DNA from 2 places in the Frankia sp. R43 genome. Region 2 is predicted to be linked to the other one. Evidence: predicted binding sites of a transcription regulator. Region 2 holds the regulator's gene; the other holds the start of a gene.
What was found. The regulator LexA, encoded in region 2, represses DNA repair genes until DNA is damaged. The targets are predictions, from matches to a motif close to CGAACNNNNGTTCG.
Positions count from the first base shown of each region.

Region 1: a site for LexA is predicted at 2,376-2,389, ahead of ACG83_RS08140 (HNH endonuclease signature motif containing protein). Genes of this name have one in related genera too.

Region 1 is NZ_LFCW01000002.1:114,389-125,400, reverse strand. It holds gene ACG83_RS08150 (recombinase family protein) at 1-558, opposite strand, end outside; gene ACG83_RS47715 (LysR substrate-binding domain-containing protein) at 600-1,700, shown strand; gene ACG83_RS08140 (HNH endonuclease signature motif containing protein) at 2,419-3,756, shown strand; gene ACG83_RS08135 (phosphoribosyltransferase family protein) at 3,810-5,171, opposite strand; gene ACG83_RS08130 (alpha/beta hydrolase) at 5,307-6,470, opposite strand; gene ACG83_RS08125 (helix-turn-helix domain-containing protein) at 6,611-7,372, shown strand; gene ACG83_RS42110 (hypothetical protein) at 7,383-8,300, shown strand; gene ACG83_RS08120 (aminotransferase class I/II-fold pyridoxal phosphate-dependent enzyme) at 8,190-9,563, opposite strand; gene ACG83_RS08115 (Hsp20/alpha crystallin family protein) at 9,945-10,448, opposite strand; gene dnaK (molecular chaperone DnaK) at 10,822-11,012, shown strand, end outside.
Region 2 is NZ_LFCW01000001.1:1,374,928-1,385,939, reverse strand. It holds gene miaB (tRNA (N6-isopentenyl adenosine(37)-C2)-methylthiotransferase MiaB) at 1-1,474, shown strand, start outside; gene ACG83_RS05195 (hypothetical protein) at 1,471-2,265, shown strand; gene miaA (tRNA (adenosine(37)-N6)-dimethylallyltransferase MiaA) at 2,262-3,161, shown strand; gene ACG83_RS05185 (EAL domain-containing protein) at 3,215-4,372, shown strand; gene dapF (diaminopimelate epimerase) at 4,369-5,304, shown strand; gene hflX (GTPase HflX) at 5,494-7,002, shown strand; gene lexA (transcriptional repressor LexA) at 7,160-7,909, opposite strand; gene ACG83_RS05165 (LysM peptidoglycan-binding domain-containing protein) at 9,012-9,263, shown strand; gene nrdR (transcriptional regulator NrdR) at 9,565-10,146, shown strand; gene ACG83_RS05155 (vitamin B12-dependent ribonucleotide reductase) at 10,628-11,012, shown strand, end outside.

The DNA of each region.
Region 1 (11,012 bases), on a different contig from region 2:
CTCGGCGGGCTCTAGGGTGCGTTTGTCGGCCTTCCAGCCGAACGGGCGGCGTGAACCGACCGGTACGCCCCGTTCGGCCTGCTGGCGGTGCGCTCGCTTGACCCGCCGTGAGGTGTCCTGACTCGCTTTGTTCGCTGAGACGGCCTGCGCGCGGGCGTTCGCCCGGCCATGATCCGTTGTGAGATCAACACCAGGGCCCACGATCGGACGGCCGTACAGCTCCACGACCTCGATCGCGTCTTCCAGGTCGCGCAGGTCTCGGGTCAAACGGTCCAGGTCGTAGACCACGGCACCGTCAATCTCTCCGGCGCGTAGGTCGGCGAGCATCCTGGTGTAGTCCGGCCGGATCACCCGCAAGACCATCGTGCCGTCCGGCTGCACGACCCGCTTCTTACGCCACGCGCTTTTCTTGTCCTCGTAGACCTCCACGACCTCACCGCCGAACTCTTCGGCGTAGTCGTGGCCGTCTTCGTCCTGGCGCTCTAGCGCGTCGTCACCCCCGGTGAGCTGCGAATACCGGCGGTACAAGCCCAGTTTCAGTCCGTCCAACTTTGTCATGTTAAAAGGCTACTTCGTGTGCCTTCCCCGTCGCCGAGGAACTGCACTTCCGGCGGGCCGCCGACCGGCTCGGAATCGCTCAGCCCCCGCTCTCCAGGGCGATCCGCGACCTGGAACGTCAGTTGGGTGTGCGGCTGCTCGAACGCACCACCCGCTCCGTCGTGCTCACCCCGGCCGGCGAGGGCCTGCTCCGGGACGCCCGGATCGCCCTCGACGCGGTCGGTGCCGCCGCGGCCCGAGCCCGCCACGCCGGCCTGCCCGAACCGCGGCTGCGTCTCGCGCTCAAAGCCGACTACGACGCCGGCCTGCTACCGCGGATCATTGCTGCCTACGAGCGTGCGGACGTGGCCATCCCGGTCGATCTGATCCTCGGCGGGCGGGATGAACAGGCCCCGGCGCTGCGGGAGGGCCGGGCCGACGTCGCGCTGCTTCCCGCACCTTTCGACGATCGCGACCTGGAGTTCGAGCCGCTGCTGACCGAACCCCGCCTGGTGGCGCTGGCGGCGACCGACCCGCTCGCCGCCCGCCCCGACCTGTACCTGGCCGACCTCGCCGGCAGGCTCCTACCGGACGGATCGCCGGCCGACCAGGCCGACTCGAGACTGGCCGACCATCCCAGCCGTGTCCCTCCGGGAGGCCCTCTCGTGCGGGGCCCTGCTGTGGGAAGCCCTGCTGTGGGAAGCCCGGGGGCGGGAGGCTTTGGCGTGGGAGGTCCGGGGGTGGTCAGTGGGGCCGGCGGGTACCGGCCTGCGGCGGCTGACACTCCGTCCCCGGCTTCGTCCGTCGCTTCCGTGGCGGCTCCGGCGGTGCTTCCGGCCGCCGACCGCCCTCGGGACCTCGCGCAGATCTTCAGCCTGGTCGAGCTGGGAAGGATCGTCTGGTTTCCCCCTGCCTCGCTGGTCCGGCGCCACCCCAGGCCGGACATCGCCTACCGGTCTGTCCGCGATCTTGCTCCTTCCACCCTCGCCGTGGCCTGGCCGCGAAACTCCCGCTCGCCGGCTGTCGCAGCCATGGTGCGTGCCGCGATAGACGTCGCCGCCACTGTCACTGCCACGTCCACATCCGGCCCACCTTTTGCCCCGGCATCCGGCGGATTCGCCTCCGCTTCGGCGACCTCGGCCTCTGCATCCGCTTCCGGGTGAGCGCCGGCTTCGCCGCAAGAACGGCGACGCCGTGGCCGAAAGGTCGGGCGAAACGCCGGGTACCGACGTAGCCTGCAGGCGAGTGCACCACCCGCGCCGGAAACCGTCATCGCTCCAGAGTCCGTTCATGACGAGTTGGGGCCCAGCTCGAGCGGACCGGAATTCTTCCGGCCCGCTTCACCGAAAGTTGGTTGATGGGGCGGTCGGATTTTCGACGCCTGACGATAGTCCTTCAGATGCTGAAATATCTTGGGGGCTAACAAGTCGATTCCTTCGGTGGAATACGGCGAGATTTCATGCGAGTTCACCGGCTGGGTTGATGTGCAGCCCGCAGGCAGTTATCTCCGGGAGGGTAGGGGCGTTCCGTATCTTCGTCGAGGTCTACCTCAAGGTCGGTCCGCAGGGCGAATCGGCGCACTGGAGATAGACGGCTATCTGATCGATTTCTGAAGATTTAACCTATTTAGTGGTGTTCCTGTTCCGGTGTCGCCGGAGGGCCTCGGCTTTTCATTGATTACCCGCCGAAATTCGGATGTGGGATCCGTGCTTGATGCGAGGTTGCCGGCTGGGGATCTGTCTGTCAAGGCGGTCTGGGTGGCCGGTGAACTCGTTGTGTCCTCCGTTCTCCGGCTCGTTCTTCGCGGTCGTTTCCGGGTTTAGCATCACCAGTGTGATCGAACGCCCGTTCGATGTGTTTCCGGACCGGAGGTGTGGTGCCATGGCCCCCCGCACGCCCTCGATCGTCATCAACGCGACCGACCCGACCGACCCGACCGGCCCGCCGGTTCCCGGCGGCGGGCCGGAGGTGGGGGTTCCGGTCGCTCATCGGGTGTTCGAGGGGTGGTTGAGCGAGTGTCTGGAGCGGCTTCGGGTGGCGGTGGCGGGGATCGCGGCGGCGCAGGCGGTGGCGATCCGGGTGCAGGCGGAGCTTGCCGCGGCCCGGCCGCCGGAGGGGTATGACGAGCTGGGTCTGTTCGGTTCGGTGGTGGCGGGTGAGGTGGCGGGGGTGATGCGGATCTCGACGGGGTCGGCGGAGTGGCATCTGGATTTCGCCGATCAGGTGGTCCGCCGGATCCCGGCCGGGTTGGAGGCGTTGGCGGCGGGGGTGTTGGACCTGCCGCGGCTGACGTCGTTGGAACGTGCGACCGCCCCGTTGGATGTCGGGCTTGCCGGCCGGGTCGTGGACCACGTCCTCGCGAAGGGGCCGCGGGCGCATCGGAGGTCGTTCACGGCGGCGTGCCGCCGGGGGGTGATCAAAATCGATCCGGAGGGTGCGGCGCGGCGGTCTGAGGAGCGGTGTCGGGAGCGGCGGGTGTGGGTGGAGCCGGAGGAGGACGGGATGGCGGTGTTGGGGGCGTTGCTGCCCGCGGACGGCGCGTTGGCCTGCCGGAAGCGGATCGAACGGATCGCCGACGCGACGATCGTGGACAGGGCCGAAGAGGACGGTCGGAGTCGGGATGAGGTGCGTGCGGACACGTTGATGGATCTGATCCTGGGCCGGTACGGGCAGCCCGGGCCGGCGGGTGCGGCAGGTGCGGATGTGCAGGTGATCGTTCCGATCGGGACGTTGCTCGGCCTGGACGCCGATCCCGGTGAGTTGGTGGGGTACGGGCCGATTCCCGCGGTGGTGGCGCGGGAGATCGCGTCACGGCCTGCGTCGACGTGGCGGCGGATGCTCACCGATGGGCTGGGCTCTCTGGTGGAGCTGGGAGAGCGGCGGTATCCGAGTCCGGGGCAGAGGCGTCATGTGCAGGTCCGGAACCCGTGTTGCACGTTTCCGCATTGCACCCGTGGGGCGTGGCGTTGCGATCTGGACCACACTCGGCCGTACGCCGCGGGTGGGAAGACGCTGGTGGAGAATCTGGGGCCGTTGTGTCGGCGGCATCATCGGGTGCGTCATCACAGTCGGTGGCGGGTGGTCCAGCCTCGGCCGGGGGTGTTCTGCTGGACGAGTCCGACCGGCCGCCGCTATGAGGTCCGACCGCATTCGTATCTCGACGGGGAGAGCACCACCATCGACCACGGCACCACCACCGAAAACGATCAACCGTGGTGAGTGGCCTGCGCGTGCGGGTGGTGCCGGGCCGCCTACTCGTTTCGGCAGGTCCGCTAGCTGGAATGTCCGACCAGGGCCAGATGGTGGACGAACCAGTCACGGGCCAGCACCGCCACCGCCTCCAGGGCGCCCGGCTGCGTGAACAGGTGGGTGGCAGCAGGTACCACCGCGAGGCGGCTCTCACACCGCAGCTGACTCTGCGCTTCCCGGTTGAGGTCGAGCACGAGCTCGTCGCGCTCACCCACGATCAGCAGTGTGGGGGCGGACACCCGAGCCAGCCGGGATGCAGCCAGGTCTGGTCGCCCGCCGCGGGAGACGACAGCGGTGACTGGCGGGCCGAACTCGGCTGCCGCCCACAGAGCCGCCGCGGCGCCGGTACTCGCACCGAAGTATCCGACGGGAAGGTAGGCGATATCGGGCTCCTCACGCAGCCAGCGGGTGACGCGGATCAGGCGGCGGGCGAGGGTGTCGATGTCGAACACGTTCTCCCGGTCGAGTTCCTCCTCGGGCGTGAGCAGGTCGAACAGCAGAGTGGCCAGGCCGGCGTCGACCAGGACGTCGGAGACGTACCGGTTGCGTGGGCTTTGGCGGCTGCTGCCGCTCCCGTGGGCGAACACGACCAGACCGTGCGGATGGTCGGGAACGGTGAGATCGCCACTCAGTTTTGTCGTGTCTGTTGGAATTCGGACCTCGACGGCATGCGCCGGCGATGCGCCACCGGTCCTCGCGGTGCCTGCGGTCCCGTTGGCATGCACGGTGTGACCGGCCGCCGGGGCGGCGATGAGGGCGGCCCGATGCAGCAGGTCGGTGACCTCTTCATCCGCGGTCTGGGTGAAGTCGACGTAGAAGGCGCCGATGGCGAAGAACTCGTCCGGGGTGGCCAGGCAGACCACCTCCTCGGCGAACTGGTGCAGCCACGCGATCCGTTCCGGCGGACCGACGGGGGCGGCGAGGACAACCCGGGTGGCGCCGGCAGCCCGGACCGCCTGGCAGGCAGCGGCAGCGGTCGCGCCGGTCGCGATCCCGTCGTCAACCACGACCACGGTGCGGCCGGCCAACGGCGCCCGGGGCTGCGATCCACGGAAGCGTCGGATCCGGCGGTCCAGCTCCACCCGTTCGCGGGCTTCCACCGCGTGGAGATCGGCCGGGGTGATGCTGGTCAGCAGCCGGGTCTCGTCGTTGACGACCAGCACGCCTCCCTCGGCGATGGCGCCCATCGCCAGTTCCGGCTGCACTGGTACACCGAGCTTGCGGACGACGATGACGTCCAGCGGTGCGCCGAGCGCCCGGGCGACCTCGTAGGCGACGACGACACCTCCTCGCGGAAGACCGACGACCACCACCTGCTGGCCGCGGAGATACGCCAGTCGTCGGCCGAGTTCCTGCCCCGCATGTTCGCGATTCTGGAAGAGCATCTCGCCCCTCCCTTCCACCCGCTGACTGCTCCTGCGCCGCGCAAAACCCCCGTTTCTTCCTGCCCCGCTGTCTGGCGTCGGAACGTCGGAGCGGCACTGGGCTGACAGGCGGCTCGGCTCGTGCGCTCAGCTGGTTCAGCGGTTCAGCGCGCGGAGCACGTAGTCGACCGCGGAGATCGGCGGGGTCCTGCCCTCTCCCCAGGTGGCGGTCGCGTCGAGGCCCACCTGCTCGGCGCGTTCGGAGAGCGCACGGGCGTGCCAGGGGTGGTGGAACATGACGTCGGCACCCAGCGGCAGAGCCTCCGGCGTTCTGGTGTTCGCCGCCCAGAAGGGGACGTCCGAGGCGTCCATCAGGCCGAGCATGTCGACGTTGTGCCGATAGGTGACGATGTCCGGCCGGGTGACGTCGCCGAACTGCTTGATCCCGTAGAAGGCGAGCATGCGCCTGCCCTCGGGGACGGCTTCGATGAGCTTCATGAGACCTGGTTTGAGCTGGTCGGCGTAGTCGGCGAAGACGTCGTCACCCCACCGCACGATGTCGTAGGTGGCCTGGGTCTGGTTCACCGCGACGGCCTGTGGCCGGGTCGACATCCGGGCGACGGGGTCGGTGGAGTCCGGGTCCGCGAGGTCGTCGTGGAAGCCGAGCCACAGCGCGGTGCCAGCACCCGCCGAGTTACCGAGGAGGGCGATCCGGTTCGGATCGATGCCGAACGAGTCCGCGTGGTAGCGGATGTACTGCAGGCAGCGCGCCACGTCGGTCATCGGTTTGATGACACCCTCGTCGTCCTCGGCTCCGAGAAGCCGGTAGTTCATGCTGGCGACCGCCGTCCCGGCGGACAGCAGCCGCGCCGGGGTCGAACCGGTGGCTGCGGGGTCGTCGAACCCGTTCGTCCAGAAAGTGGACTTGTCCCCGTTGATGAACCCGCCTCCGTGCAGATAGATGACGAGCGGCACAGCGGACGCAGCGCCAGCAGGGGCAGGGGCCGACGTGGACGCCGACGCGGTCGCGGATGTCCGCGCGGATGCCGGAAGCGCGATGTCGAAGGCGTTGAGCCGGTCCGCTCCGCAGGAGACGTCGGTGGCGAACCGGACGTCGCTGGCGGTGCCGGTGTCGAACGAAGGGCCGGCGAACGAGATTTCCAGTGGCGCTGGCCGGGGAGTCGGCGCGGCGGCCCGGGAGTCCGCCATCCCCGCGGTGCGCGCGGAGTCCGGTTGGCTGTCAGTCGAGGAGCCGCAGGCGGCCAGCCCGCCGGCCAGGGCGAGACCGGTCATGGCGGAGAGAATCCGGCGTGCGTTCATCCGTGGTCTCCTCGAAGCTGGGCCGGAGAATGAAGGGACCATACTCGGCTGGAACCGGTCCTATGTGGGTCGGCATTGCTGATACCGAGATTCCGGGCGTCTGGCTTCGGGTGTGACGTGTGATTGCATGCCGTGAGGTGATGTCGGTGTACCGCGAATATCAGCCACCCGGTGCCGTGGCGCCGGTGGTGGCCTGCCTGTGGGAGCAGGAGCCGGCCGGTGACCACGTCCAGCGGGTGGTGCCGGACGGATGCGTCGATCTGATCTGGCTCGCCGGGCGTGAGCTGGTGGTGGCGGGGCCCGACACCCGTTTCCGCGACGTGGCGCTGCCTGCGGGGGCGTTGTCCTCCGGCGTCCGGCTGCGTCCTGGCGCTGCAGGCGTGGTGCTCGGTGCCCCCGCGTGCGATGTACGTGATCTCCAGATCGATGTGGATCTTCTCTGGGGTGGTCAGGCGTCCCGGAACGCGGGCGACAGCACGGCCGAGCTTCGGGGCCGGCTGGCCGAGGCTGCCCCGGCGCGCAGGTTGGAGCTGCTGGTAGACGTGGTGACCCGCCGGGCCACGGCCCGCCCGGACCCGCTGGTCCGGGCCGCGGTGCGCCACCTTACGTATCCGGGCGCGCGGGTCTCGGTCGTCGCGGCGGAACTCGGGGTCGGCGAGCGTCAGCTTCACCGCAGAATGCTGGGTGCGGTCGGATACGGCCCCAAGATGTTCGCCCGGGTCGCGCGGCTGAGACGGCTGGTGACACTCATCCAGGGGCCAGACTCGTTCTCCTTCTCCTTGGCATCCGTCGCCGTCGCCGCCGGCTATGCGAGCCAGTCGCACATGAACGACGAGGTCCGCCGCCTGACCGGGACCACGGCCGTCCGATTTCTGGAAGACGCCACCGTGACCGCGGCCTAACGTCACCCGCATGCCTGTCGACATCGCATCCGCCGAGCAGTTCGTGCTGGCCAACGGCCGCCTGCTGGAGCGGCACATACTGGCCCGGCTCCTGCACGGCGCGCCGGCGGCGCTGGTGCTGGACGCGCTGCGTGCCTACCGCAACGCGGACGGCGGCTTCGGGCACGCCCTCGAACCCGACGTCCGGACCCCGGGCAGCGAGCCGACCGCGGCCCTGCAGGCGATCGAGGTGCTCGCAGCCGCGGGCGCGCCGGCCGATCCGATGGTGGCCGGCGCCGCTGCCTGGGTGGCGGCGATCGCCCTTCCGGATGGCGGTGTGCCCTTCGTGTTGCCCGGTGCGGCGGCCCATCCGCACGCGCCGTGGATGGTGCCCAGCGAAGGAGGATCCCAGCTGACGTTCGCGTTCGCGGGTGCTCTGGGGCAGCTGCTCTCCGGTGTCGAGCCGCGCGCACGCGCCGCCGATGCCACGCGGATGTGGCTGGAGCGTGCGACCGAATGGTGCTGGGCGGCCCTGGCGGATCCGGAGTCGCTCGGCGGCTACGTGCTGAAGTTCGCGCTGGACTTTCTCGACCGGGCACCCGACGCGGAACGCGCCAGGCGATCGATCGAGGCACTGCGGCCCCATATCGGAGCCGACGGCTCGGTTCCGGTGCCCGGCGGCATCGAGGGCGAGCGGCTGACCGCGCTGGACCTGTCCCCGCGGCCAGGGCTGCGCAGCCGGGCCCTGTTCAGCGACGAGCAGATCGGTGCAGGGCTGGACCAGCTCGAACAGGGGCAGCGCACGGACGGCGGGTGGACATTCGGCTGGCTCGGATGGTCACCGGCGCAGACGGTGGAATGGCGCGGCATCGTGACGGTGCGCGCGATCGTCACCCTCGCCGCCCACGACCGCATCCCGCACCCGGCCCTCGCCGCCGCGCACCCCTGACGCCACGCCGGTGGCGACAGCGGCAGCCATCAGGTCCCGCCGCGCCGCGGGCAGTCCGGGGTAGGCCGGGAGGAAGATCAGGCCGGCGAGCACCTGGGCGGCGCCCGGCGGCGCGGGTTCGACCGCGGCGATCTGACTGGTGGCGGGGGTCGCGTCGATGCCGGCGGCGCGCAGCTCACGGACCACGCGATCCGGGTCGTCAACGGTGACGGGGAAGACCCAGTGGGTGTGCTGCGGCGCGGCGGCACCCGGGCGAAGCACCCCCGGGCCGAGCGCGGCGGCGAATGCCTCGCCGGCCTCGGTGCGGCGGCGCAGCCGGTGCGAGGGGAACCGGGCCAGCCGCCGGGCGACGGTGCGGGCCAGCGCGTCGCAGGGCCTGCGCCGCAGCCACCGGGTGAAGCCGGGTTCGTCCCGCGGCACCCGGGAACGCACCAGAGCGGTCGGGTCCAGCCGCCCCCCACCGAACAGGAGCCCGTACGGCACCGGATGGGACGCGACGAGCGCCACCAGGCAGGTGAGCACCTTCGATGCGTAGGAGCGCCGGGACTGTTCGGGCCAGCCGTCCTGCCGGGCCCGCATGGCGGCGGCGAGCCCGGGCGGGCGTACCCAGGCGACCGCTCCGCCCATCGCGGTCGCGGTCTTGAGCAGCCCGAAGCTGAACAGGGACACGTCGGCCTGCGGATCACCCCGGTCGTCCGGTCCCTGGAGGGACTGCGCACAGTCCTCAACGAGGAGAAGACCGTGGTCGCGCGCTGCCCGCGCGGCGGCGTCCATCGATGACCGTGCGCCGAAGAGGTGCGTGACGACCAGGACCCGGGTCTGCTCGGTGATGGCCGCGTCCAGCGCCCGCTCGTCAACGGCGAGGGTGTTGGGGTCGATGTCCACCGGGACGGCCCGCAGTCCGTGCAGCTCGATGAGCCGCACCATGTCCGGGTGGGTCACCGCGGAGATCGCGACCTCGCTTCCGTGGGGAACCTCGGCGGCGCTAAGCAGCAGGTGGAAGGCGGACCGCACCGACAGGCACAACAGGCCGTCCTCGAGCTGTCCCCACCTGGCGGCTCCGGTGCTGGCACCGGTGGTGAGCCGGGATCCGGAGACGTCCGCCGACCGGCGGCGGGTGCGGGACCAAGTCCCGGTAGCCCCGATGGCCCCGATGGCCCCGATGGCCCCGATGGCCCCGATGGCCCCGATGGCCACGGCGAGCAGGGCGGCCAGGACGTCAGCCATGGTCGCGTCGATGCGGTGACGGACGAATAATGCCACGAACAGGTACTTATCACCCGCACCGGAAGCGGTTCAGCGGGGTGGAACAAGGCCGGTCGGGCCCACAGATCCGAGCCCTCTCCGACCGCTTCTTGATCCCGCGTAAGCGCGTGTGCTGCTCGTCGACACCGGCTTTCCGGCGGCGGCGCTCCCGTGGGGTGCGCCGTCCTCCCTGGTGTTCTGGACAGCGGTCTCGCAGCTTTTGCGGGATGACGCGGTACCGCGCGGTTGCGCTGTACGAGGGTGTTGTCGCTGATCGGGAGCGGGTGCTCGGGCCCGATCACCCTTCGACGCGGAACGCCAGGGCGTTGCTCGCCGAGGTGTCCGCTTCGACGCCCGGCGAAGCCTGACCCCGATCTGGATGCCCCGCTCCCGGGAACGTCACGTCGTTTCCGTGGACGTCTCCGTGGACGTCGGCTCGGAGACGCTGATGTGGCGGGGCTGGCTGCGGTGGGCCTTCGGCAGGCGCAGTGTCAGGACGCCGCAGTCGAGGCTGGCGGTTGTCGTATCCGGGTTGACCTCGCCGGGGACGGCGATCGCGTGCTCGAAACGACCGGTGCGCCGGCCCTGGCGGCGTAGGGTTCCGCGGGCTTCCCGTTCCCTGACCTCGCCACTCACCGTCAGCTCGTTGTCCCGCAGGTCGATCGACAGATCCTCGGACCGGACACCGGGCAGCTCCAGCTCCACGATGAAGGCGTCGTCGGTCTCCTCGATGTCCAGGCCGGGCGTCCGGCCGGCCAGGACGCCGTAGGGCCGGCGTTCGCCTCCGACGACGTCACCGAGCAGGCTGCCCATTCGGCTCCAGGCGTCCTCGATCTCGCGGAACGGGTCCCAGCGGACGGTCGGGAGCGGTCGGTCGCCCCCGGCGCGCACAGGATGAGACATGATCGTGGTACCTCCCTCGATGCCCTCGGTCGGCTACCTGGCGATGGTCTGTCCGCGCCGTCCGACCGGCAACTCGGGCGGGCGCAGGCGGCCTGATCGGCCTGATCGGGTACGGCAGGAGCCGCTACGGCCCACCGAACGCTCGCCGAGTTTTGGGGCGGCAACCAGTGGTATCGCACAGTCAGGCGCCATCGGTCCGGTGAGACAGCATCGGCGGGTCCGGTGACACAGACGACGGCGGCCGGTGATCGTGGTTCTCCCACGGGTGCTGGAAAACCCGCGAGCCAGGTGCGCGCCCGTGACGGCTTTCGGCGGCAACCGCCCGTTTTCGGTGGCAACGCTGCGCAGGACGATCCCCCAGCGGGAGGACATTGTGGGAAAGGCTGTTGGAATAGACCTGGGGACGACCAACTCGGTTATCGCGGTCGTCGAGGGCGGTCAGCCGACCGTCGTTCCCAACTCCGAGGGCTCGCGCACGACACCGTCGGTGGTCGCCTTCACGGAGAGCGGCGAGCGGCTGGTGGGTGAGCTGGCGCGCCGGCAGGCGATCCTCAACCCGAAGGG
Region 2 (11,012 bases):
TGCCGGCCTCCTGGAGTCGGCCGGTTATGTGCCGGCGGCACAGGGAGCCGACGCCGACGTCGTCGTGTTCAACACCTGTGCGGTCCGTGAGAACGCCGACAACCGGCTGTATGGAAACCTCGGTCATCTGTACCCGACCAAGAAGAACAATCCCGGGATGCAGATCGCCGTCGGCGGGTGCCTCGCCCAGAAGGACCGCTCGGTGATCATCGACCGCGCGCCCTGGGTCGACGTCGTCTTCGGCACCCACAACCTGCACCGGCTGCCCGTCCTGCTGGAACGGGCCCGGCACAACGCGGCGGCCCAGGTGGAGATCGCCGAGGCGCTGGAGGTCTTCCCCAGCAGCCTGCCGGCCCGGCGGGCGAGCCACCACTCGGCCTGGGTGAGCATCAGTGTGGGCTGCGACAACACCTGCACGTTCTGCATCGTCCCGAGCCTGCGCGGCGGTGAGCGCGACCGGCGCCCCGGTGACGTGCTCGCGGAGGTCGAGGCGCTGGTGGCCGACGGCGCGCTCGAGATCACCCTGCTCGGCCAGAACGTGAACTCCTACGGGCGGTCACTCGGCGACCCGGGGGCCTTCGCGAGGCTGCTGCGCGCCTGCGGCAACATCGAGGGCCTGGAGCGGGTGCGCTTCACCTCGCCGCATCCCCGCGACTTCACCGACGACGTCATCGAGGCGATGGCGCAGACCCCGAACGTGTGCCCACAGCTGCACATGCCGCTGCAGTCCGGGTCCGACGCGGTACTTCGGCGGATGCGGCGCAGCTACCGTCGCGAGCGCTTTCTGGGAATCGTCGAGCGGGTGCGCGAGGCCATTCCCCGCGCGGCGATCACGACCGACATCATCGTGGGCTTCCCCGGCGAGACCGAGGAGGACTTCGCCGACACCCTCGACGTCGTCCGTGCTGCTCGTTTCGCCGGGGCGTTCACCTTCAAGTACTCGCCCCGGCCGGGTACACCGGCCGCCGAGATGGACGGCGCCGTCGACCCCGCTGTCGTCTCCGAGCGCTACGAGCGGCTCGCGAGCCTGCAGGACGAGATGTCCTGGGCGGAGAACCGCGCGCAGGTCGGGCGCAGGGTCGAGATCCTCGTCTCCGAGGGTGAGGGCCGGAAGGACTCGGAGACCGGCCGGCTCTCCGGCCGGGCGCGAGACGGCCGGCTCGTCCATCTACTGGTGACCGGTCCGCACGCCCAGGACGGTGTCGTGCGCCCGGGCGACGTGATCGAGGCCGTGGTGACCAGGGGTGCCCCGCACCACCTGACCGCCGACGGGCCGCTGCACAGCCACCGGCGGACCACCGCCGGCGATGCCTGGGAGGCCGCCAGATCGCGCGGCTCCGAAGCCGGCTCCGAAGCCGGCTCCGAGGCTGGCCCGGAGGTTCTGTCGCCGGCCGGCTCGATGTCCGCCGGCTCAGGGCAGCCCGCCGTCTCGCTGGGGATGCCGACCCTGCGTACCGGGCCTGCCGCGCGGTGACGCTGCTCGCCGCGGCCGTCTGCCCGCACCCGCCGCTGCTCGTCCCGCAGGTCGCCGGCCGGGACCCGATCGACGTCCGGGATCATGCCCTGGCGGCGGTGCGCCGGCTGTGCGCGCTGGAGCCGGATCGGATCGTGCTGGTCGGAGACGACGCGACGGAGGCCGTCTACGACGAGATGTCCGTCGGCTCGCTCGCCGGCTTCGGCGTCGATCTGATCTTTCCGCTCGCCCGGGCGGCCACGGCGAAGACCACGGCCACGGCCCCTGCGACAATCGCAGGCGTGGGCGTGGGCGCCGACTCGAGGCGGCGTCTGCCGCTCTCGCTGACGATCGGCGCCTGGCTGCTGGGTGAGGCGGGCTGGGCGGGGCCCTGTGCGGCCCGCGGCGTGCCCGCCACGACGACTCCGGCCGCGGCGGCCGAGCTGGGGGCCGGCCTCGTCGACGCCGCGGCGGCGGACGGATCGCGGCTCGCACTTCTGATCATGGGAGATGCCAGCGCCCGCCGCACGGTCAAGGCGCCCGGCAGCCTCGACCCGCGCGCCGACGCCCACGACGCGTCGGTCGCCGCGGCGCTCGCGGCGCTCGACGTCGACGCCCTGCTCGCCCTCGACCCCGAGCTGTCCAGGGATCTCCTCGCACCTGGCCGGGCGTCCTGGCAGGTCCTCGCGGGCGCCCTGCGTCGCGCGACGCCGACGGATCCCGCGCGGTCCTGGCGCAGTGAGGTCCGCTACGACGACGCACCGTTCGGAGTCGGCTACCTTGTCGTCGGGTGGGAGCGCAGCGGTCGATGAACGAACGCCGTGGCCCCGTCGTCGCGGTGGTGGGCCCGACCGGCGTGGGGAAGAGCGACTGGGCCGTCGAGATCGCCCTGGAGCTCGGCGGGGAGATCGTCAACGCCGACTCGATGCAGCTCTACCGGGGAATGGACATCGGCACGGCCAAGATTCCGGTCGAGGAGCGCCGCGGGATCCCGCACCACCTGCTCGACGTGTGGGACGTGAGCCGGACGGCGGACGTCGCCAGCTACCAGCATGACGCACGGGCCGTCATCGACGGCCTGCTCACGGCGGGCCGGCTTCCCGTCCTCGTCGGCGGCTCGGGCCTGTACGTGCGAGCGGTACTGGATGACCTGGCCTTTCCCGGGACGGATCCGGCGGTGCGCGCGCGGCTCGAACAGGAGCTGGCCGAGGTCGGCCCGGGGCCCCTGCACGCCCGCCTCGCGGTACTGGCCCCCGACGCGGCGGAGGTGATCCTGCCCAGCAACGGGCGGCGCATCGTCCGGGCGCTGGAGGTCGTCGAGCTGACCGGCACCTTCGTGGCCACCCTGCCAGAACACAGCTCGATCTACGACGTGGTCCAGGTGGGTCTCGATCGGCCTGATCTCGACGAGCGGATCGAACGCCGCGTCGAGCTGATGTGGCGCGCCGGGCTGGTCGAGGAGGTCGAAGAGCTGGCCGCACAGGGCCTGCGGGATGGCCGCACGGCCTCGCGGGCGCTGGGCTACGCGCAGGTCCTGGCCGCGCTCGACGGGGCAGTGGGCTCCATGGCCGAGGCCAAGGCGGCCACGACCATCGCCACCAGGCGTTTCGCCAGGCGGCAACGGTCGTGGTTCCGGCGAGACCGGCGGATATCCTGGTTCGACTCTCCGGATCTCGCCGAGGTGCGACGTCTGGTCGGCGCGCTCTGACGGGTGGTCGGCCTCCTGCCGAGGCGTCTGGAACACGGCGTCTGGAGTCTGACGTGACCGCGCTCGACATCGGCCTGGTGCCCGCGCTGTACGCCTCGTTCGACGACGGCACGCTGCGCCTGCACTACCAGCCCGACGTCGACCTGCGCAGCGGCTCCGTGCCCGGCATGCGGGCGTACCCCCGCTGGGCGCATCCCGAGCTGGGCCTGCTGGGCCCGGCGGACTTCATGCCGGTCGCGGCGGCCGCGGGGCTGGTCGGCCAGGTCCACCAGTGGGTGCTGCGGATGGCGGTCACCGAGGCGCGCACCTGGCATCGCATGGCGGCGGGCACCGGGGTCCGCCCGCCCCGGCTGTGGGTGCGGGTCGACAGCGCCCAGCTCGGCCGGCCGGACTTCTTCGACGAGATCGAGCGGCTGGTCCTCGGGCGGTCGCTGCCACCCGGGGCGATCGGCCTGCAGTTCACCGAGAACACGCTGGCCTTCGCGCCGCCGGGCCTGCCCCACCTGCTCGGGCGGCTGCGTGCGCTGGGTGTCGCGGTCGGTGTCGACTCGTTCGGTACCTGGTCCGCGTCGGTGGCGACGCTCGACAAGCTGCCGCTGGACCTCGTGCGGATCGATGGGCGCTTCCTGCGGGCGACGATCCGCGACCTGGAGGGTCAGGCGGTTTTCGCGTCCATGCTCCAGATCGCGCACCGCCGCCGCATGGTCGTGGTCGCCGAGGACGTCGACACCGCGGCGCTGGCGGCCGCCGTGGGGCGGACGGAGTGCGACCGGGTCTGCGGCCCGCTGTTCTGTCCGCCCGTTCCGGTCGAGGACGCCCGGATGATCGCGCTAGGCCGGGGTCGGCCGGACCGTTGGTACAAGCCGTGGACGGACTCCTGGGAGGGCGTCGGCACCCGTCGCCCGACCGGCGAGCCGTCGAATCCTTCGAGCTCGGCCAGCTCCGCCGACCCGGCAGGCTCTGGCAGCTCGGTCTACTCCGGCAGCTCGGCCGGCTTCGGCAGCTCAGCCAGCTCCGGCAACGCTGCGAACAGGGCGGGCCCGGGGAGCGGTCATGCGGGCGCGGCGGGTCGTGCGGGCCGGCGGACGCCCGCGGGCCCGCCGCCCGCGGCACCGCCACGCGACCCGGCGAGGGCGTGCCAGGACTCGCAGAACGGACGTCCTGGCAGTTCCGGACGTGGCGACCGCTCTCGGGCGGCCACGGCCGGATGAGGCGCCCGGCGCCGTACGATCGCCGCGTGCGGTACGTCAAGGGACACGGGACAGGCAACGACTTCGTCATCCTTCCGGATGCTGACGGTGATCTCGACCTGTCGGCACAGCTGGTGCGCGCGATCTGCCACCGCGGAACAGGGGTCGGTGCCGACGGGGTGCTGCGGGTGGTCCTCGTCGCCGCGGAGCCCGCGGCGGCGGCCTACCTTGGCGCCGCCCGCTGGTTCATGGACTACCGCAACGCCGACGGCTCCATCGCCGAGATGTGCGGCAACGGAGTCCGGGTCTTCGCGCGGTATCTGGTGGACGCCGGCTACGAGATGCCCGGCAGCCTCGTGATCGCCACCCGGGCGGGCCTGCGCTCCGTCGAGGTGCCGCCGGCCGGTGACGTGAGCGTGGACATGGGGCCGCCGGCTTTCGCCGCGGGCACCGTGCCGGTCACCGTGGTCGGCCGCGAGTTCGCCGCGGTGGGTGTTTCGATGGGCAACCCGCACGCGGTCTGCTTCGCCGACGACCTGGGGCCGTCCGAGCTGGCGCGCCTGGACCTGGGTGCTCCCGTCTTCCCGGCCGAGGCCTTCCCCGACGGTGTGAACGTCGAGGTCGTCGTGCCGAGTGTGGATGGCGTCGCGATGCGGGTCTTCGAACGCGGCGTCGGCGAGACGGCCTCCTGCGGCACCGGCGCCTGCGCGGTGGCGGTCGCGTGGGCGGCGCGGGTGGGCGGTACGCCGCCGTCCGAGGTGCTGGTCGATCTTCCCGGCGGGCGCCTGACCGTTGACTGGCGGGAGACGACCGTCATTCTGCGCGGTCCCGCCGTTCTTGTGTCTGACGGTGTCCTTCGTCCCGAATGGATCCGCCAGGCCGCCGAGGTCGCCTCCGGTACTGCCGCTGCGGGTGCGCAGGCACTGGTTCCCGCCGGGACCGGCCGGAGCTGACCGACAGGGCCGTTCCTACCGGGCGCCGGGCCGATAAACGGCTCGCGATCGCGGCAGCGGCGTGTCACCCTGGGGCTGCGGAGGTTCCGCTGCGCCGGGGCACCGAGCCCGGGTACAGCGGCACCGGCCCGCTCCCGAACGGGGCGGGCGGAATTCGACGGTCACCGTGCCGCGTTGAGAACGGATGGTATGAGTCTTCCCGCTGACGCCGCCATGGCGTCCACCCGGTACCCGAACCCGAACCTGAGCCCGAGCTTCGACGGCGACGACGGGGGCGTGGTCCTCCTCGGTGACGGCGAGGGGTTCTCCTTCTTCGACGAACAGGGCGACGGGTTCGACCTGGAGGAGCGTGGCGCGCTGCGCCGCATCCCGGGTCTCACCACCGAGCTCGAGGACGTCACCGAGGTCGAGTACCGCCAGCTCCGACTGGAGCGGGTGGTGCTGATCGGGGTGTGGACCTCCGGGACCCTCCTGGAGGCCGAGGCGTCGATGACGGAGCTCGCGGCCCTGGCCACCACCGCGGGCTCGATGGTGCTGGACGCGCTCGTGCAGCGCCGCGACCGGCCGGACACGGCGACCTTCGTCGGCTCCGGCAAGGCCCGAGAGCTCGCGGACGTCGTCGCGTCGACCGGTGCGGACACGGTGATCTGCGACGGCGAGCTGACCCCTGGGCAGCTGCGCCAGCTCGAAGAGGTCGTCAAGGTCAAGGTGATCGACCGGACGGCGCTCATTCTGGACATCTTCGCCCAGCATGCGACGTCCCGGGAGGGCAAGGCCCAGGTGGAGCTGGCCCAGCTCCAGTACATGCTCCCGCGGCTGCGTGGCTGGGGTGAGTCGATGTCCCGGGCCGCCGCGAGCAGTGGTGGCCGGGCGCCCATCGGTACCCGCGGCCCTGGTGAGACGAAGATCGAGACCGATCGGCGGCGGCTGCGCACACGGATGGCCAAGCTGCGGCGCGAGCTGGCCGCGATGGCCACCGTCCGGGAGACGAAGCGCTCCTCGCGGCGGCGGGGTGCCGTGCCGGCGGTCGCGATCGCCGGGTACACCAACGCCGGGAAGTCCTCGCTGCTCAACCGTCTGACCGGAGCCGGTGTGCTCGTCGAGGACGCCCTGTTCGCGACCCTCGACCCGACCGTGCGGCGAGCGACCCTGCCCGACGGGCGGGTGTTCACCCTGGCCGACACCGTCGGTTTCGTCCGGCATCTGCCGCACCAGATCGTCGAGGCGTTCCGGTCGACGTTGGAGGAGGTCGTGGACGCGGATCTCGTCCTGCACGTCGTCGACGGTTCGGCGCCGGACCCGATGGGGCAGATCACGGCGGTCCGTGAGGTGCTCGCCGAGATCGACGCGGCCGGGGTTCCCGAGCTCGTGGTCGTCAACAAGGTCGACGCGGTCGATCCGACGACGTTGGCAGTGCTGCGCAAGGCGGTTCCGGACGCCATCTTCGTCTCGGCTCGGTCCGGAACGGGCCTGGCGGAGCTGATCGACGCCCTCTCGGAGCGGATACCGCACCCGGAGATCGAGATGTCGCTGCTGGTGCCCTACACCCGTGGTGATCTCGTCTCCCGGATCCACCGCGACGGCGAGGTGCTGAGCGTCGAGCACACCGGCGCGGGCACGGCGGTGGCGGCCCGGGTGCCGGTGAGCCTTGCCGCCGAGCTGGAGCCCTTCAGGGTCGCTGGAGCCCTTCGGAGCTGACCGCTTCGAAACTGACCGCTTCGGAGCTGACCCCGCTTCGGAGCTGACCGAGCCGGCGGGAAGCCGAGCCAGGGGCCGCCGCCTGGCTCGGCATGGCGGCTGGCTCGATGGCCGGCTCTTCCCCAGGGGGTCAGCGCCCCCTGGGGTCGCGTTCGGGTCAGACCCGGCGCATCACGGCGACGATCCGGCCGAGGATGGTCGCGTCTTCGGCCGGGATGTCGGAGAACGCGGGGTTCTCCGGCGCCAGCCACACCCGGCCGTCGCGCTGGCGGAAGCGCTTGACCGTCGCCTCGCCGTCGATCATGGCCGCGACGATCTCGCCGTTGTCGGCGACCGGCTGCTGGCGGACGACGACGTAGTCACCGTCGCAGATCGCGGCATTGATCATCGACTGCCCGACCACCTTGAGCAGGAACAGCGTGCCCTCACCGACGATCTCCCGCGGGAGCGGGTAGACGTCCTCGACGGCCTGCTCCGCGAGGATCGGCCCGCCGGCCGCGATTCGCCCGATGAGGGGCACGTAGGTCGGGGTGCCGCCCTCGGCCGCGACGGCACCACCCACCTCCGCCGGCGTGGCGCCGGCGGAGCGCAGCCGGGCGCCCGCCTTCTGGCCGCCGATCGGCAGTACTTCCATGGCCCGCGGCCGGTTCGGGTCGCGCCGCAGGAAGCCCTTCTCCTGGAGCACCTTGAGTTGGTGCGCGACGCTGCTGGTGCTGGTCAGGCCGACAGCCTCGCCGATCTCGCGGACGCTCGGCGGATAGCCGCGCTGCTCCACCGCGGCGCGGATGACCTCGAGAATCCCCTTCTGTCGTTGCGTGAGGCCTGAGGCGTCCGCGGGGCTGTCGGGAAGATCCCGGACATTGCCGCGGGCGTCGCCTCGGCGGGTACCCCGTGCCTGGCTGGTCATCGCCTACCGCTCTCCCTGTCGATGCATCCGGCGGCGGGGCTTCGCCCGCTACCGGCTTCTCCGCGACCGGGGGCTCGGCGGTTCCGCAGCCGGCGGGCCACCCGGTCGATCTACCACTTTGTCCTATTAGTAGCTTCTGACCGGTTCGGGTGGATTTTCCGTGCTCGCTTCTTCTCGCACGATCGTCCACAACTGATCGTCCTTGACGGTAGTCGGCCGGTCGCCGAATCTCAAACGTCTGTTCGAGCGTGTCGGGGGAAGTGTGCGTGGCGACCGTGTAAGAATCGCTCAGGTGTTCGAGCGAGCGGATGCTCGCGCCTGGGAGGTTGACATGGCCGACCCCGATCTGGCCGACCCCGATCCGGCCAACGCTGATCCGGCCGACCCTGATCTTTCCCGCGCCGGTCTGGCTGATGCCGACGTGACCGACGTTGCCATTGTCGATATCGCCATTGTCGATGTTGCTGCGGCCGATCGTGACCTTCGGCCGGCCGCTGGCGACGTTGGCCTGGCTGCCGGCGATGTTGACATCGCGGATGGCGACAGGGCGCTCGGCGGGGGAGCCGGTCCCAAGTGTCGGGTGTTCCGCGTCGGCGCGGCGCGGCGGTCCGCGGCCGTCGGAGGAGGTGCGCCGGCGGCGGGCGGCCGTGGTGGTCGCGCGCGTCCGCGTCCTCGTGCTCGCCGTGGTGCGGCGGTCAGCGGGGTCGTGGTGCGCGGCCAGGCGGTGCGGGGCAGGGCCGTGCGTGGCGGTGATCGGCGGCCGGCGCATCGCTCGGCCCCTTCTCGTTGTCTCGGCAGTGGTCCTTCGCCTGCGGCGGGCCCGTGCGGCGCACAGTCGTCCTCGGCGGCGGTCGAGTGCGTCGAGGCCCAGGTCATCGAGATGCCCGGGCTGGAATGGCGTGCCCGCGCCGTCGGGTACGCGTTGCCGCCGCCCGGCGACCAGAGGCTACGGACGAGAGCACGGCGCCGGTGGCCGAGTCTGCGGCGCAGCTCGTCCCCGAGCTCGCGAGCCCTGTCCCCGGGCGCGCAACGGCCCCGCCCGGGCTCGCGACGCCGCCCGCGGCAACAGCCGCCGCTGAGGCTGACCCGGCGGGGCAGGCTCGTGTTCGCGGCGCTCGCGTGCCTGTCCGGCGCGCTGGTGCTCTCGCTGGCGTTGGTCACCGCGTCGCAGGCGTTCACGGCCACCCCGGTGGACTGTCAGGCCCACGTGGTGCGCCAGGGCGAGACGCTCTGGGAGGTGGCACGCGGGATCGACCCCGAGGCCGACACCCGTGCGGTTGTTCGTCGGCTCATGTCCCTGAACGATCTGCCCACCGCGGATCTCGTTCCCGGCCAGCCGCTCTGCCTGCCCTGACGGTGGCCCGCCCGACGGCCGGCCGCCGGGCGGGACCGGCTGCCGATCAAGTGGTGGCGGCCCCGCGGCAGCGACACGCCGGAGGAGGAGGGGCGGTGTCGGACCTGTCGGGTGCGTGCGCTACGGTGAACACAACATCTTGTAGTTACAGCACCGTAAGTCATCCACAGGTTGTGCATCGATATCCACAGGTTGTCAGTTGGCCACCCCCGGAGGGTGGTCGGCCGGTGGCATGTGGGCACCTGCTGGGGCGTGCTCCGCGTGTGGCAGCCAGGCCGCCCGGAGCGGAGAGGAGTGTGCCGTGCGCTGTCCCTTCTGCCGCCATTCCGACAGCCGTGTCGTTGACAGCAGGGAGGCCGAGGAAGGCGCCGCGATCCGGCGGCGCAGAGCCTGCTCGGAGTGTGGGCGCCGGTTCACGACGATGGAGGAAGCTTCGTTGCGGGTGCGCAAGCGTAGCGGTGCCACCGAGCCGTTCAGCCGCGCCAAGGTGATCGTGGGCGTGCGCAAGGCCTGCCAGGGGCGCCCGGTCCGGTCGGACGATCTCGCCCTGCTGGCCGAGCGGGTCGAGGAGACGGTGCGTTCCTCCGGCTCCGCGGAGGTGGCTGCCGAGGACGTCGGCCGGGCGATACTCGGCCCGCTCCGGGAGCTGGACGAGGTCGCCTACCTTCGGTTCGCCTCGGTCTATCTGGCCTTCGAGTCGCTCGCCGACTTCGAGGTGGCGATCGCGGCGCTTCGTGCCGACGCGGGGCAGAGCTCCGAAGCCGGTGGCACCCCGCTGGCGGAGTCGTCCCGGGCCGCCGGCCCGGAGCTGGGCGCCGCCGGGCTCACCCGCGGGCCGCACCTCGCCGCCGCGCCGGGCCTGCGCGCGGCCGCCGGCCCCTGAGCCGCCGCCGGCCCCTGAGCCAGGGCCGGGTGCGGCCTCGGCCAGGCCAGGCCGGGTGTGGGGCGGCCCAGGAAATCGGGGCATCCCCGGCACCGGGCGTATCACTGACAACCGCACCGGCAACCGCACCGCTCTTAACCACCGCGGACTGACCACCGCGACTGACCACAGCATCGTGATCGCGCCCTGACCGCCGCGCCACGTCGCTCCACCACCGCCACGAACCACCGCATTCGGCGGTCGCCTGCGCCACCACAGCCGTCACCGCATCGCGCACCGACGGCGTGGTCGCCTGCGCTGCCACAGATCCCAAAGCACGTCGGACCGATCAGCAACGAGGCTGATCCGGTCATTTCGGCGTGCCATCCAACGGCGGGGCCACCTGCCCGGCGAGCGCCGAGCCCGCTGTGGACCGGGCTCATCGGGCAGGTAACCCCGGCCGCCATTGTTGAACCTGTCGAAAGCGAACACGAGGAGTGCCATGACCGAGACCCGCGGCAAGGGCAGCAGATCGGCCGCGAAGGTGGCTGGCCTGAAGATCCGGCGGGTTCGAACCACGCCCGGCGTCCACCCCTACGACGAGGTGGAGTGGGAGACCCGGGACGTCGTCATGACGAACTGGCGTGACGGTTCAGTCAACTTCGAGCAGCGCGGGGTGGAGTTCCCGGCCGCCTGGTCGGTGAACGCCTCCAACATCGTTGCCAGCAAGTACTTCCGCGGCGCGCTCGGCTCGGCCGAGCGCGAGTCGTCGCTGCGCCAGCTCATCGACCGGGTCGTGCACCGCTACACAGTGGCCGGCCGCGAGAACGGCTACTTCGCCTCCGAGGACGACGCCGAGGCCTTCGAGCACGAGCTCACCTGGATGC